2 regions of the Peteryoungia algae genome follow, and region 1 is predicted to be linked to the other one. Evidence: riboswitches for the same ligand, from Rfam matches in the RefSeq annotation. Region 1 holds a riboswitch; the other holds the start of a gene.

Evidence for each region. Region 1 has a riboswitch for FMN ahead of ribB (3,4-dihydroxy-2-butanone-4-phosphate synthase). Riboswitches for the same ligand answer to the same signal wherever they lie in the genome.
Region 2: linked by a shared signal. The riboswitch ahead of QTL56_RS02445 (DMT family transporter) and the one ahead of ribB (3,4-dihydroxy-2-butanone-4-phosphate synthase) in region 1 are both predicted to bind FMN.

Annotation. Positions count from the first base shown of each region.
Region 1 covers NZ_CP128477.1:2,588,481-2,596,594, forward strand. Annotated here, with positions in the region: gene QTL56_RS12325 (sugar phosphate isomerase/epimerase family protein) at 1-741, shown strand, start outside; gene QTL56_RS12330 (transketolase) at 786-1,607, shown strand; gene QTL56_RS12335 (transketolase family protein) at 1,607-2,566, shown strand; gene QTL56_RS12340 (FGGY family carbohydrate kinase) at 2,572-4,056, shown strand; gene ribB (3,4-dihydroxy-2-butanone-4-phosphate synthase) at 4,097-4,729, opposite strand; FMN riboswitch at 4,842-4,985, opposite strand; partial or broken gene QTL56_RS12350 (IS3 family transposase) at 5,208-6,078, shown strand; partial or broken gene QTL56_RS12355 (IS30 family transposase) at 6,086-7,490, opposite strand; partial or broken gene QTL56_RS20930 (IS3 family transposase) at 7,564-7,824, shown strand.
Region 2 covers NZ_CP128477.1:475,573-483,686, reverse strand. Annotated here, with positions in the region: gene QTL56_RS02470 (UDP-glucose dehydrogenase family protein) at 1-217, opposite strand, end outside; gene QTL56_RS02465 (MFS transporter) at 424-1,749, opposite strand; gene QTL56_RS02460 (DUF2256 domain-containing protein) at 1,781-1,945, opposite strand; gene QTL56_RS02455 (aldo/keto reductase) at 2,083-3,069, shown strand; gene QTL56_RS02450 (esterase-like activity of phytase family protein) at 3,148-5,346, opposite strand; gene QTL56_RS02445 (DMT family transporter) at 5,492-6,397, opposite strand; FMN riboswitch at 6,532-6,684, opposite strand; gene hupB (DNA-binding protein HupB) at 6,824-7,099, opposite strand; gene lon (endopeptidase La) at 7,306-8,114, opposite strand, start outside.

The DNA of each region.
Region 1 (8,114 bases):
ATCTACACCCGGGAATTTTCCAAGGGTTCCTTCACCAATCCGGATGCCGGCATCAGGAGACGGACCCACGAACTGGTCACGGAAGCCTGCGACCAGGTTCGCTATTTCGGCGCTGACTATGTAAAACTCTGGCCAGGCCAGGATGGCTGGGACTATCCCTTCCAGGTCGACTACGGCACGTTGTGGAAGCACTCGCTCGACGGTGTCGGCCAATTGGCGAGCGAAAACCCCGATCTGAAATTCGTCATCGAGTACAAGCCGCGCGAACCGCGGGTTCGCATGAGCTTCGGCTCTGTCGCCCGCACGCTTCTCGGCATCGAGAAGATCGGCCTGCCGAACATCGGCATTCTCCTGGATTTCGGTCATGCGATCATGGGCGGGGAATGCGCCGCCGACAGCGCGCAGCTCGCCATCGACTATGGTCGGCTCTTCGGCATGGACGTCAACGACAACTACCGCAGCTGGGATGATGACCTTGTCGCGGGCAGCCTGCATCCGATCGAGTTGTTCGAATTCTTCTACGTGCTGAGGAAGAACAAGTGGGAAGGTGTTTGGCAGCTCGACCAGTTCCCCTTCCGCGAGGACAGTGTCGCGACCGCCAACCACGCCATCGACTTCCTGAAAGCCGCAGACAAGGGTCTTGAGACACTTGATCTCGACGCCCTGAAGGAAGCGCAGAGCCGACACGACGCGATCTCAGCCTTGCGGATCGCCCAGAAGGCTCTCTTCGGCGCCATGTGAGCGCAGGTTGCAGTGGGGTCCTCCCCAACGGAAAGGCTTGTTGAATGCTGAAGAACGATACCGTTCAGACCATCCGCGAGAAGGCGCTATGGATGCGCCGTCGCGCCTTCAAGATGGTCTATGACGCCCAGCTTGGGCATCCGGGCGGGGATTTTTCCGCCATTGATATCATCGCCACGCTCTACTTCGGCGTGATGCGATACGACGCGACGAAACCGGCCCTCGAGAGCCGCGACCGGTTCATCATGTCCAAGGGTCATGCGACCGGCGCGCTTTACACAGCACTCTGTGCAGCGGGCTACTATCCCGAGGATTGGCTGGATACATACATGCAGCCGAACTCCAGACTGAACGGCCACCCGAACAGGAATTACCTGCCAGGCGTGGAAACCAACACCGGGCCGCTCGGACATGGCTTGCCTGTCGGGCTCGGCATTGCAATCGCCGCCCAGATCTCGGAGCAGGCTCATCGCACATTCGTACTGACTGGCGACGGGGAACTGCAGGAAGGCTCCAACTGGGAGGCGGCAATGACCGCCGGCCATCGAAAGGTCGAAAATCTGACCCTGATCGTTGACCGCAACCGTCTTCAGCAGGGAATGGGCACCGAGGAGACCAATGGTCTGGATCCCCTCGACGAAAAGTTCAGGGCCTTTGGCTGGGAGGCATTGATGGTGGATGGCCATGATATCGGCGCCCTCCTCGACGTCCTGGCGACACCGCGCATGGGCAGGGGCCGTCCGCTCTGCGTGATTGCCAATACTGTGAAAGGCAAGGGTGTGTCCTTCATGGAAAACAAGGCATCCTGGCACCATGGCGTGCCTAATGCCGAACAGTACGGAATTGCTTTGGAGGAACTCGTCTGATGGCCGCTCCCGCCAAGAAACAGGAAGGTTTCCACGACTGCCGTGACGCCTGGGCTCGCACGCTCGAGGACCTCGCGGCCCGGGATCCGCGGATCGTCGCCGTCGTCAACGATTCCGTCGGCTCGTCGAAGCTCGGCGGCTTTCAGAAGGCGTTTCCCGAGCGTCTGGTCAACGTCGGCATCGCCGAGCAGAACATGGTCGGCGTCGGCGCCGGCCTTGCCAATGGCGGCAAGATCCCCTTCGTCTCGGCCGCCGCGTGTTTCCTGACCGCTCGCGCCCTGGAGCAGATCAAGGCAGACATCGCCTATGCCCGCTTCAACGTGAAGCTCGTCGGCCAGTCGTCCGGCGTGGCCTATGGCGAGCTTGGCCCCACGCACCACTCGATCGAGGACTTTGCCTGGCTTCGTCCGCTCGACGCCGTCACAGTCATCGTGCCTTCAGACGCCTGGGAAACGGCAGAAGCGGTCAAGTGGGCAGCAGCCCATGAAGGTCCTGTCTATCTGCGCCTGAGCCGCATGCCGGTGCCGGACCTTGACATCAAGAACCGTATCTTCCGCCACGGAAAGGCCGAACTTGTTCGAGACGGCAGCGACGTGACCGTGATCGGCTGCGGCACCACCGTGCACCTGGCGCGTCAAGCTGCCGAAAAGCTTCAGGGCGAAGGCATTTCGGCCCGCGTCCTCAACATGGCGACCCTCAATCCGCTCGACGAGGAGGCGCTCGCTGCCGCCGCCGGCGATACCGGTGCGATTGTCACCGTGGAAGAAGCCAATATCCGCGGCGGTCTGGGCGGCGCTGTCGCCGAATACACGGCCGGACATCAGCCGGTCCCGGTGGAGCGGGTCGGATTTCCCGGTTTTGTCGTCACCGGCTCCGTGGACTTCCTCTTCGAGCATTACGGCATCACAGCCGACGGGATCGCCGCGGCAGCCCGCCGGGCGCTCGCGCGCAAGCGGTGAGCACGATGGCGCAAGACAGGCCGCTCATCCTTGCCGTCGACCAGGGCACGACCAACACCAAGGCCGTGCTCATCGATGCCTTGGGCAAGGTCGTTGCAAAGGCCTCGGCACCGCTCGCATCGAACTATCCGCGACCAGGCTGGGCCGAGCAGTCGGCCGATGCCATCTGGACGAGTGTCCAGTCCGTCATGGCCGACATCGTTGCGGGCAACCACGGCTCCATCGCCGGGATCGCCATCAGCAACCAGAGAGAGACCCTTGTGGTCTGGGATTCCGAGACCGGCGAACCGCTCGCACCCGCCATTCTGTGGCAGTGTCGCCGGACTGCGGCCGCCTGCCAGGCTTTCATCGATACCGGACATGATGCGACCGTCGTCGGCCTAACCGGTTTGTCGATCAACGCGCTCTTCCCGGCATCGAAGCTCGGCTGGGTGATGGAACACGTGGCGTCGGCGCGGGATCTCGCAAAACGCGGACGTCTGCGTGCCGGCACGGTGGACAGCTGGCTCCTGTTCAAGATGACGGGTGGAGCTGTCTTTGCAACCGACCATTCCAATGCCTCGCGCACCATGTTGTTCGACACGGCGAAACTGGAATGGAGCCCTGAACTCTGCACCCTCTTCGACGTCCCGGCCTCGGCGCTCCCGCGGGCCCTGCCCTCGAACAGTCGCTTCGGCCATACCGAGGCAGGGACAACTGCGCTGCCAGCAGGCACGCCGATCCTTGCCATGATGGGTGACAGCCACGCGGCTCTCTATGGCCACGGCGTCCGCGCCCCGGGCCTGGTCAAGGCGACCTTCGGCACAGGCTCGTCACTGATGACCCTGACTGACAGGCGTGTGTTGTCAGGGCATGGTCTCTCGAGCACGATCGCCTGGTCGGATGGTTCCGGCGTCGCCTATGCTCTTGAGGGGAATATCACCGTTTCGGCACAGGCCATTGCCTTTGCCGCGACCCTGCTGGGTCTCGACGGCCCGGCCGCCCTGTCCGATCTTGCGCAATCCGTCTCCGACAGTGGCAAGGTGGTTTTCGTCCCGGCACTTGCCGGTCTGGGTGCGCCACATTGGACGGACAATGCCACGGGCACGATTTCCGGGATGACCCATGCGACCATGCCGGCCCATGTCGCCCGCGCAACGATGGAGGCAGTCGCCCTTCAGATTGCCGACGTCTTCGAGGCCATGCAGCAGGATGTCGGGCTTGCTCTGTCCGGACTGATGGCGGATGGCGGTGCGTCGACCAATGATTTCCTCATGCAGTTGCAGGCGGACATTCTGGACCGGCCGGTATTGCGCGGCGATCAGCCGGAAGTCGGCGCCATCGGTGCAGCGGCGATGGCCTTCCACTCATTGGGGATCAGCCCCCCAGAGCCTTCCCATGCTCGCCGGTTCGATCCCGGGACCATGCAGACCGAAGCGCGCGCCGACCTGCTGACGCGGTGGCGCGAGGCGATCACACGCGTGAAGTCACCTGTTTCGAACGCCGTTTGAATGTGGCCGAAAGATCAGCTCTTTCGGCCAAGGCAAGGCATCAGGCGGCGACCGCTTCGCCGCTTTTCTGTCCGGAAATATGAAGAGCAAGATCGGCGATCGTGATCAGCGGCAGCTGATGTTTCAGACAGAACTCGCGCAATTCCGGCAGCCGCGACATGGTCCCATCGTCGTTCGCGACCTCACAGATAACGCCTGAGGCCTGAAGGCCTGCGAGCCTTGCAAGATCCACCGCCGCTTCCGTGTGGCCCGGGCGACCGAGCACGCCGTCAGGATGCGCGCGAAGCGGAAAGATGTGACCAGGACGGGCGAAATCCTCGGCCTTCGATGTCTCGTCCAGCAGCGCGCGAACGGTCGCGGCCCGGTCCGCCGCCGAAATCCCGGTCGTCGTGCCATGGATAAAGTCGACGGACACCGTGAAGGCGGTCTTTAGATATTCCGTGTTGCGCGGCACCATCAGCGGAATGTCCAGCGCATCGAGCCGTTCACCCTCCATGGCAATGCAGATCAGACCGCGGGCATGCTTCATCATGAAGGCAACGGCTTCCGGGGTAATCTTTTCCGAAGCGATGATGATATCGCCTTCGTTCTCGCGATCCTCGTCGTCCACAACGACGATCATGCCGCCCTCAGCGAGCGCCGCGATTGCATCTTCAATTTTCGAGACTGTCATTTCCATGCCTTTCAAGGGTATCCCGCTTTCGCGGCAAAACACGACCCTGCGGTCGCAATTTTCCCTTGGGCGAACAAACGCATGCACCCGGCCTTGCAGACGGGTCGACACACCTTGTCCTCTTCCATCCGGACTATACCGTCGGCTCCGGCATCGCACCGGATCTGCTGCCTTCTGCCGAGGCAGAAGCGCTCGCGGGCTCCCGGCCAAGCCGGATACCGCCGGTGGGGAATTGCACCCCGCCCTGAGAACAGCGGAACCCTACAACCTCAGTTGCGTCCATTTCAAGCCCAGTTTTCAACATGGCTGGCAAGACGGCATGAACCGATTCCTGCAGTTGACCGGACGCGAACGCATGACCCGCTCTTCTTGAAGGTCAGAACGAGTTCGCCCGCAGGCTCTGGGCCCGTGAGTTTGGCCTGCTGCCGGTTTCATGCACACTAAGTTAAGGTGTTCCTTCTGAAACCGAAGAGCATGAATGCAACCAAGGAAGTTCAGCCGCGAGTGCAAGCTTAAGGCGGTGAAGCTGGTCAAGGAGCGTGGGGTCGCTGTTGCCCAGGCCACTCGTGACCTTGATGTCCACGAGGATGTGTTGCGCAAATGGGTTCGCGATTACGGCGACGATCCCAGCCAGTCTTTCCTAGAAAAGGCCAGATGAAGCCGGGAAGCTTGAGATTGATCGGCTCCGTCGTGAAGTCGCCAAGTTGAAGGCGGGCGCGACATCCTAAAAAAGACCGCAGCCTACTTCGCCAGAGACGCGATATGAGACTCGCGTTCACTGCAAAGCACCGTTCGATCTGGCCGGTGGCATGGCTCTACGAAGCGCTAGGGGGTTCTTTTTCAGGTTTCCATGCCTGGCTCAATCGTTCTGCGAGTGAACGCGCTCACTATGATGCGGTTCTGCCGGACAAGATCAGGTAGAGCTTCAAAATCAGCGACCGCACTTATGATGCTCGCCGCGTATGGAATGACGTGCTGGAAGAAGGGTTATCCTGTGGTCTCCATCGTATCGAGCGGCTGATGCGCTTAACTGCGCTCAGGGCGAGGCGAGACGGCGTGGCTTACCGAAAGATGCCGGTGACCGTGCCGTCATCATGCCAAACGTGCTGGACCGTCAGTTCATGACAAAGCGGCCGAACCAGAAATGAGTGGCGGACTTCACCTATATCTGGACAGCAGAAGGCTGGCTGTATGTCGCGACCGTTATTGACCTGTTATTATGCCGTGTCATCGACTGGTCGATGAATGGAAACATGACGGCCCAGCTTGTCACTGATGCGCTGATCTTGGCGATCTGGCGTCGAGGAAAACCAGACGCGCTACTGCATCATTCTGATGAGGGAAGCCAAGGCAGATTCAACCGGTCGCCGCAACACCCTCCATCATATCTGATTTGAGCAAACCGTCGAGCGCCTCTGTAGGTGTACGCCAGCCCAGCGATTTGCGTGGTCTGCTATTGAGCGCATGGGCTACGGCGCTTAGTTCATCGGCGCTATGGTGGCTGGGATCCGTCCCTTTTGGAAAGTACTGACGCAGCAGGCCATTGGTGTTCTCGTTGCTCCCGCGCTGCCATGGGCTTTGAGGGTCGCAGAAATAGATATCGAGCCCAGTGTCGATGCGCAGTCGAGCATGCTGAGCCATCTCCCGCTCCCCGGTCCCAGGTCAGTGATCTGCGAAGTTGTGCGGGTAGAACCATGATGGTGCCTGCGATCGCGTTGCGGACGGCTTCGGCCCCACGGCCGGCAAGCGCTGGACCGTTTTTGACAGACTTGTCCATCCCATGACCTTCCATGCGTGGGAGGTGCAGGAGCATTGTGAACCGTGTCGTCCGTTCCACAAGCGTACCGATTGCTGAGCTGCCGAGCCCAAGAATAAGATCACCTTCCCAATGGCCGGGTACCGCTCTTTCGTCGATCTCGGACGGACGATCGCTAATCGTCAACGCATCTGTCATGAAGGATTTGCCATGGCTACGAGCACGTTCGCGAGGCAGCCGCAGCGCTCGTCCGGAACGAAGGCAAGCAGATAGTTCCCGCTTCAAGGCACCCCGGCCCTGAATGTAGAGCGCCTGGTAGATAGCTTCGTGGCTGATGCGCATGGTCGGGTCCTTAGGGAAATCCAGCACTAGACGCCGCGCAATCTGTTCAGGGCTCCAGGCTTTGGACCAGCGTCGACTTTGTCGATGAACAGCACGCCTTCCTTTCCATACCACGACGGGGCCATCGAAGGCGATGCCGCCGGGCGTGGCTATGAGCCCGGCAAGCCGATCTTGCACGTAGTCACCAAGCGCCGCATTCGTTGCTAGCGTTCCTGTCTTCGGTCGACGTGCTCGATCAGCATGCCATTGTGCAGTAGTGGCCCGATAGCCGAAGTCTCCGCTCCGTGTCGCCGAGTTGCGCCTGATCTCGCGAGAGATCGTGCTGGGCGACCGTCCCAGCTTCCGAGCGATAGCACGCACTCCATTGCCCCGAGCGCATTCCAAAGCAATTTCCTCACGTTCCCGGAACGTCAGGTTGCGACCCGTGAGTGGTGCCGCTACAGGCGCAAGATGTGTAGTATGCATGCCACCTGAACTCCGCAACCGCCGGATACCAACAGGGCCAGAGATGGCTGCTTCGACGGCTGCTTCTTCACTCGACAGACCTGCCGACACTCCGTGCCAGAACCGGCACAGGCGCTCACGCTGCCACACCGGTGGCCGACCTGGCGAGGACAATTTGCGCCGCGTTGATAGCTCCAACTTCCGCCTTCCCGTCACCATAGACACCTCCAAGTTTGGGGTGTTGCGGCGACCGGTTGATCTGCCCTATATACGTGCGCGCGGTTCCAACGCCTGCTCAACGAGCCGCTCTGGAAGAATTTGGACCACGCCGCAATGAAAGCTTCTCATCACTGAAAACGGAGAGAAAAGCACGAAAGGTTTATCGCTCGAGAAATGAGGCCAGAGCGGATGTGTTCGATTAAATCGAGCGCTTCTAAATCCGAAGCGCTGCACGACACTGGGCTATCTCAACCCCATGTCTTTGAAACCAAGGTGGATTTTGCTTAACCCAGTGTCCGAAAAACCGGCAGTAGGCAAGGGAGCTGCCCGGTAGCGGAGTTTGGGCTCGGTTGCAGCCGGCATCACCGGCATCAAATGTACGAATGGAAAGAATTTCGGCACATTGAGCGCCAGACACAGCACCGAAGCCGATAAGGCGCGATGCTTTCGCCGTAGAGTTCCTCCAGCGGCGAAAAATCTGACCCAAGATGCCTGTCAAACTCTGGGATTCACATTGCCAAGCCAAGGTGGCGCATTGGTCGAGAAATTCGAATCTGGCGGACTAATAGAGGGTGGCTGCAAGCCAAGGTCGAGCCTTGGATTGCACTTTGAAAACGACGAGCT
Region 2 (8,114 bases), 2.1 Mb from region 1:
GGCCAGCCAGATCAAGCGAGAAGCTCAGGCGGCCGGAAGCACGGTTATGGGCAATGATCGCTTCGAGCCCCGGCTCGAAGATCGGCACTTCGCCGCGCTCCAGCGCCTCGACCTTTTCGGTCGACTTGTCGACACAGATCACCTCGTGACCGAAATCCGCCAAACAGGCTCCCGACACCAGGCCGACATAACCCGAGCCAATCATCACAATGCGCATTGAACACCTATCCTGACCATGATTGCATCCGGCTGCCGTCCGTTCCGCTATGGCGCGTAGAACACGACGCTGAGATGACAAACCTGTTAAGTCGCGCAGAATTCGTCATCGCATCCGAATTGATCCGCGACGATGCGAGGAAATCCTGCCCCCCGTCTCGGTCTAGCCATCGATAGCAAATCTGTCAAAACCCATTGACGGGACGGTTAACCGAGCGGCGTGAGGTTTGCCCGCAGCCTTTGGTGTGCGGCTTCATCGAGCGAGAAATTCCACATCAGGGTGATCGCGGCGAGCTTGGGAAGGATGGGCAGGAAGGCGTAGAGGGCGGCCAGCATCGTCAGTGCCTCCGGCGTCTGGGCCGCCGACTGGCTTCCGATGAATCCGGCGAGGTCGAGCAGTGGGAAGACGATGCCGGCGGAGAGTGCGACCGCTAGCTTGGTGATGAAGCTCCAGGCCGCGAAATAGAGGCCGGAGCGCTGTTCGCCGGAGGCGACCGTGTCATTGTCGATGACGTCGGCCTGGATCGCCGGCGGCAGTGTCAGGTCGAATCCGAGCAGCAGGCCAGTGACGACGCAGACGATCGTGAAGGCGAAGACATCTCCCTCACCAAGGAAGCCGGCAACCGAGAAGACCGCGCAGGCCAGCATCATGGCGAAGCACCAGGCGCGATGCTTACCGAGGCGCCGGGCGGTTGCAACCGCCAAGGGAACGCCGGCGATGGCGCAGAGAAAATACGTGAAGAGCAGAGGCCCCTGCAGGGCCGGCGCACCGAGGCGCTGCCCTACGAAATAGATAAACAGCGAGGCTGGAATGGCATTGGCAAAGCTGTTCAGCAGAAAGGCGGAGGCCAACCGCAGGAACGGGCCATTGGCGCGCAGATGGCGAAACCCCTCCCGCAAGGATAGCTTGCGCCGGGAGAAGTCCACCGGCTCGGGCACGGTGGTTGCGGCGAGCAGACCCGTCAGCGGCAGCATCACGGCAATGAAGACGGCGATCCAGGCGAGGCCGTGAAAACCGATCGCCGTGTCGAGCCCCCCGACGAACGGGAGTGTGATGGCGATCAGCGATCCAATGAGCGTCGCCCCCTCCCGATACGCCGAAAGCTTCACACGCGCCTGGTAGCCGGTCGCGAGTTCAGCCCCCCAGGCCGTGTAGGGCAACAGCGACCAGGTGGAGCCGATGGAGAGCGCCACGCCCCAGAACGCGAGATAGCCGATGCTGGCATCCTCCGGCGGCCAAAACAACATGAAGGCCGCGAGCGCCGTCAGCGGCGTGGAGATCAGGAAAAAGAAACGGCGGCGGCCGAAGCGGGATCGTACGCGGTCGGAAAGCCAGCCGAACAGGGGATCGGTGACCGCGTCGATCAGACGGATGCCGAGCAGCACGATACCGATCGTTGCCAGCGACATGGCGAAGTGATCTGCGTAAAAGGTCGGCAGAACGATGTAAAAGGGCAGCGCTATGGCGGCCATGGGGATCGCCGGCAGGGCGTAAAGCACGAGGCGAGAGGGCGCCGGAGCCTGGTGTGTCATGATATCCCGATCAATTGGCTGTCTCAGACGTCTACGACTTTGCCGCGCTTGCGGTTTTACCGGAACGACGGCAGCGTTCGGAACAGTAGATGACGCTTTCCCAGTTGCGCTCCCACTTCTTGCGCCAGGCGAAGGGTCTGCGGCAGGCGGGGCAGGTCTTGTCGGGCAGATCGCCCTTGCGGATCATCTTCGGCATTTCGCTCCCTCGCTTCCTGCGCTGCAATTCGCATCTGAGGGCTGAGCGGATCACTTCAGGACAATCAAGCTGTTGAAGCTTGCCACCCCCTGCCCCACTTGCTAGCTCGAAGCCACAATCACGGGAGAGACATCACGATGCGAGAACATAAATTTGGCCGGACGGAATTCACCGTCAGCGATATCGGCTTCGGCGCATGGCAGATCGGTGGGTCCTGGGGCGAGGTTTCCGAGGCCGACGGCCGGGCAGCGCTCAATGCGGCCCTCGATGCCGGCATGACCTTCATCGATACGGCTGACGTCTATGGCGACGGCCGGTCGGAAAAGATCATCGCCGAGGTGCTGAAGGCACGCGGCGGCGAGCGGCCGATGGTGGCGACCAAGGCCGGTCGCCGGCTGAACCCGCATGTGGCTGACGGTTACACCAAGGCCAATATCGAGGCGTTCATCGACCGCTCGCTGAAGAACCTGGAAATCGACAGTCTCGATCTCGTGCAGCTGCACTGCCCACCGACCGAAGTCTATTATCGACAGGACATGTTCGAGGGGCTCGAAGAGATCCGCAAGGCCGGCAAGATCAAGCACTACGGTGTCTCGGTGGAAAAGGTCGAGGAAGCGCTCAAGGCGATCGAATATCCGGGTGTGGCTTCGGTGCAGATCATCTTCAACATGTTCCGCCAGCGTGCCGCCAGCCTGTTCTTCCAGGAAGCCAAGCGCCGCAACGTCGCCGTCATCGCGCGCGTGCCGCTGGCAAGCGGGCTGCTTTCGGGCAAGATCACCGCGAGCACACAGTTTGCTGCTGAAGACCACCGCAATTTCAATCGCAATGGCGAGGCCTTTGACGTTGGTGAGACCTTTGCGGGCGTGCCTTTCGAGACAGGTCTCGCGGCGGTCGAGGAAGTCCGCAAGCTGGTACCATCAGGTGCCTCGATGGCGCAGTTTGCTCTGCGCTGGATCCTGATGCATGAGGCCGTCACGGTCGTCATCCCCGGCGCCCGCAATGGCGAGCAGGCCAAAGCGAATGCGGCAGCGTCCGATCTGGCAGCCCTGTCTGCCGATGTCATGGCTGCATCGCGCGACGTTTATGAACGCCTGATCGCGCCGCATGTGCACCACCGCTGGTAAGAGGCGGACGCTCTCAAAAGGACGAGGCCGGGTGAGCGATCACCCGGCCTCTCTTTTATCAAGACGTCGATCCGTCGATCAGTTCGTGCCCCGCAGGTTCACTTCCCAGAACAGCGTTTCGCCGGACGAATCGTCCACACCGTCGTTGTCGGTGACCGCAAAGGCCTTGCCCGAGGCGTCGAAGGCAAAGCCTTCGAGCTTGTCGACCACGTAGCCATTGGTGGCGGCCTTCAGATCCGGAATGAAGTCGTGGACTTCTTCCTTGGTGACGGTCGGAAGCTGCTCGCCGAGCTTGGCGGGCTTCAAATCGGCGACGGCAACTCGGAAAAGCTTCTTGAGCTTGGCGTTGTCGCCGATCTGGTTGTCGCGCTCGACGATATAGACATAGTCGCCGTGGGCGGTGATTTCCGACAGGCCGACCCAGCCTTCAGCGGCCTTTTCCAGCGGATAGCGAACGGCGCCCCATTCCTTGGACTTGGGGTTGTAGGAGAGGAGCTTCACCGAGCCCTTCTCGTCGTCACCCCATTCACGCTGAACTGCCATCCAGAGGGTCATGTCGTCACCGGTGCCGACACTGGTGACACCTTCGAGGCCGAAGCGGGTCTGGCCTGCGAGCAGTTCAACTGGGAGGCCGATCTCGGCCTTGATCTCACCCTTGGCATCGACATTGTAGAGGCCATGGCCGACGAGCTTGGCAGAATCGCCTTCCGAGGCCAGCCAGAAGCCGCCCTTGCCATCCAGCGCGATACCTTCGAGATCGAGCTTCTGGGCAGCAGCGCCGCCGCGGGTGACCGGCAGAGCCGAGGTGATGACGGCCGGCTTCTGCGTTGCGTCGATCGTGTAGATGGTCGGCTGCATCGCATAGAAACTGTCATTGACCGCATAGAGCGTGCCTGCCTTTTCGGCATCGCCGACGAGGCCAGACAGAGCGCCCCAGCCGATCGGTGCACCATCGACCATGGCCGACTTCAGCATTGGATAGGCAGGCGTGCCTTCAGCCAGCTCATAGAGCATGACATGCGAGCGCGGGCCGCCATCTTCGCCGAGGTCCACCTCGTTGGCGGTGACCAGCAGGTTGCGCGACGGAATGGCAACGGCGCCTTCCGGCGACACACCGGACGGCAGAAGCTGTGTCAGTTCCGGCTCGGCGCCGGTGTCCTTGTAGACTGCGGCGATCGAGGAACGCTCGGACAGAACGAAGAAGTAGTTCTGATCGCCGAAGGTTGCGACTTCCAGGCCTTCCGGCTCGACGCCCTTGGACTTGGCACGCTTGTCGGGAAAATGACCGATCTGGGCGATGGCCATTTCCAGCGACGGACCGGACTCATAGGCAACCTTGCCGGTCTTGTCGAAGATGGTGAAACTGCGCGAGCCACCGTTCCAGTCGCCTTCATTGGCAATAACCAGACGGTTGTCGTCGAGCCACTTCACGGCATCAGGCTCGCGCGGAACGCCTTCCCTTGTACCGGTGAACTTGAGTGCTCCATCCGACTTGGTGTCGATACCTTCAAGGTCGACCGTACCGGCAGAAAAGTGGGCCTTCACGTCACCGGTCTTGCCGTCGACGATGGCAATGTGGTTGTTTTCCTGCAGCGTCACTGCGATTTCGCCGAGGCTGTTGATCGCGACGAATTCCGGTTCCGGATCCTCAGGTGCAATCTCGGCAAGATCGGTCAACGCGACGCGCTTCATCGAGCCGCAATCAGCAACGCCATCATTGAGCGACAGGATGACGAGGTCACCGGCCGGCATCTGCGGCAGGGCGCCATCGTTCAAGTCTTCGTCACGCTCGTTTTCGATGGCGATGGCGATGAATGAGCCGTCCTTGGCCACGGCGACCGAATCCGGCTGACCGCCGATATCGCAGGTGGCATCGACAGCCTTCGAGGCAATGTCCACGATCGCGAGCTTGCCCGACGGGCTGGTAAAGTTCTCGGAGGTGTTGACCCCGACGAGTACCTTGCCGCCAGCGACAGCCACGGAAGTCGGCTCGCCGTCCATCATCACAGCGCCCGCAGCCTTCGGTGCCCTGGCGTCCGTGATGTCGATGAAGCCGATGCCACCGAGCGGGCTGTCGGAGTAGATCAGTGTGTTGCCGTCTTCCGAGGCGGTGATGATCTCGGCAGAGGTGGTGGTCAACTTGTCCTTGTCGGCCGGCAAATTGGCGGCGACCGGGAAGGCGGCAATGCGGTTGAAAACCTGTTCGGCAGCGGCCGGCAGGGCCACGGATGCAAAAAGCGCCGCCGTCAGGGCGACGCGGGAGAGACCATGGGTCATCGGGAAACCTCCAGTATCCAGAAATGGAACAAGAGGTTTCTGGGGCAGTCGGGTGACAGTCGGATGACAGATTGGCGGTCGTCCGACGAATTCCTGCCGGATATCCCGATAAGCTGTTCCTATAGGTTGCTGTTCTCGAGACCTGTCATTGGGACGCCGGCGATGCTTCCTTGCCGGCCTCGCGCAACATCAGGAAGAGTGAAGCCCCGAGGATCAGCAATGCGCCCAACCACAGATAGCCGCTCGGCGCATAGCCGAAGACCAGCCAGCCGGCAAAGACGTTGAGCGGGAGCTTCAGGTCGTCAAACGGCTGAACATAGGCCGCGTCAGCGGCATTGTAGGCGAGTGTCAGCAGATATTGCCCAAAGGCCGTCAGCAGACCGGCGGCGAGCAACAGCCAGAGGGTGAGGCCTTCCGGCACGGCGAAGCCACCGGCAACTGCGAGCCCGGCATTGATCGGCGTCAGCAGCACCAGCAGCCAGACCGTGACCGTTTCCGGTGCCTCGTAATGCGTGAGGTTCTTCATGATCAATGAGGAACCGCCCCAGAGCAGGGCCGAAAAGACCGGCAGGAGGGCGGCCAGGGTGAAGCTGTCCGACCAGGGCTGGAGGATGATCATCGCGCCGACGAAGCCCGTCAGCGTCGCAAGCCAGCGGTCGCGGCCGACGGTCTCGCCGAGAAAGAGGCGTGCGCCGATGATGATGAAGAAGGGCGAGGTCATGACGAGAGCGATGGCCTGCCAGATCGGGACGGTGGCGAGGCCCGTGACCCAGGCCTGCACGCCGAAGGCGGCCAGCAGGACCCGCAGGATGTGGCGCACCGGATAGTCGGTCTTCATGGCACGCAGACCGAGCCGGAAGAGCAAGGGGAGAGAGAGGACGAGGGCAAAGCCATATTGCCAGAAGGCTGTTGAGGCCGGCGGGAAACCGAGCGTCATGGCAAGCCATTGCGTGACGACGTTGAGAGCGGCGAAGGCGACGCCCGCCAGAACCATGAAACCGGCGCCGAGGACGGCCCGGGAGCGCAAGAGCGAAACGGAGCTCTGATTCATGTCATTTTTCCTTTTCCAAAGGACCAACACAAACCAGGACAGATGAGGACGACGAAAAGCGCACCCGGACGGGCACGGATCTGCGCAGCAACGCCTCCGCGATCCGCAACGAGCGGAACAAGGGCGTGGCCTGACCTCATTCTCTTTCATCCGGACTTTAACCGTCGGCTCCGGCTTTGCACCGGATCTGCTGACCCTGCCTTTCGCGAATGAAAGGCAGGCGCTCGCGGGCTTCGGGTCTCCCCGTTACCGCCGGTGGGGAGTTTCACCCCGCCCTGAGAACGAATGCCGGTACAACCGGCGCCTCACAGATAAGACAGGTCTCGCTGCAGCGCAAGAAGGGCAAAAAGAAAGCCCGGCACAAAGCCGGGCTCACCAGTATGTCAGCTGACCATCGGCACCGAAGGGTGCGACGGTCACGACGGATCAGCTGTTGACAGCGTCCTTCAGGCCCTTGCCGGCCGTGAACTTCGGAACGTTGCGAGCCGGGATGTCGACTTCAGCGCCGGTGGACGGGTTGCGGCCCTTGGAGGCTTCGCGACGGCCAACGGTGAAGGCGCCGAAGCCAGCGAGACGAATGTCGCCGCCGTTCTTCAGTTCAGCCTGGACCGTTTCAAAAACGGCATCAACGGCAGAGGCAGCGTCAGCCTTGGTGAGGCCAGCCTTCTCGGCGACCGCGGATACGAGTTCGTTCTTGTTCATGTTTCCACCCTTTCTGATTGGTATGAAACGACTCAAATGATTAAGTCGGGCGGAGAATACGAAAGCTTCTGCCCTTCGCAACTCAAAAGCACCTGAAAGCCCCGGAAAACAAGCCTTTCACGCGGCATTTCACAAAAAAGGCTGGCATAAATGCCAGCCTTTTTGTCGGTTTTGGAGCTTTGTGGCTCACTTATGGCAGATTTGCCTCAGTGAGCGATGGTTGCACCGGTTTCATCGGTGCCGTCGACCACGCCGATCGCCGGCGTTTCAACGGTTCCATCCCACTCGATCGGCTCGGGGACACGGACCAGGGCGTGCCTGATAACCTCGCCCATGCGCGACACCGGAACGATCTCCATGTTGTTCTTCACATTGTCCGGAATGTCCGCCAGATCCTTGGCGTTCTCTTCCGGAATGAGAACCTTCTTGATGCCACCGCGAAGGGCTGCGAGCAGCTTTTCCTTCAGGCCACCGATCGGCAGGACACGACCGCGCAGGGTGATTTCACCCGTCATGGCGACATCCTTGTTGACCGGGATGCCGGTCATGATCGAGACGATCGCCGTTGCCATGGCAACACCTGCGGACGGACCATCCTTCGGGGTCGCCCCTTCCGGAACGTGAACGTGGATGTCGGACTTGTCGAAGCGCGGCGGCTCGACACCAAAATCGACGGCGCGCGAACGGACATAGGATGCCGCTGCCGAAATCGATTCCTTCATCACTTCCTTCAGGTTGCCGGTGACCGTCATGCGGCCCTTGCCGGGCATCATGACGCCTTCGATGGTCAGCAATTCTCCACCCACTTCCGTCCAGGCCAGACCCGTGACAACGCCGACCTGGTCTTCGCCCTCGGCTTCGCCGTGGCGGAAGCGCGGAACGCCCAGATATTCGTTGATGTTCGCACCGGTCACGGCAACCGAGGTCACCTTGCCCTTGATGATTTCGGTCACGGCCTTGCGGGCGAGCTTCATCAGTTCGCGTTCGAAGGAGCGGACACCGGCTTCGCGGGTGT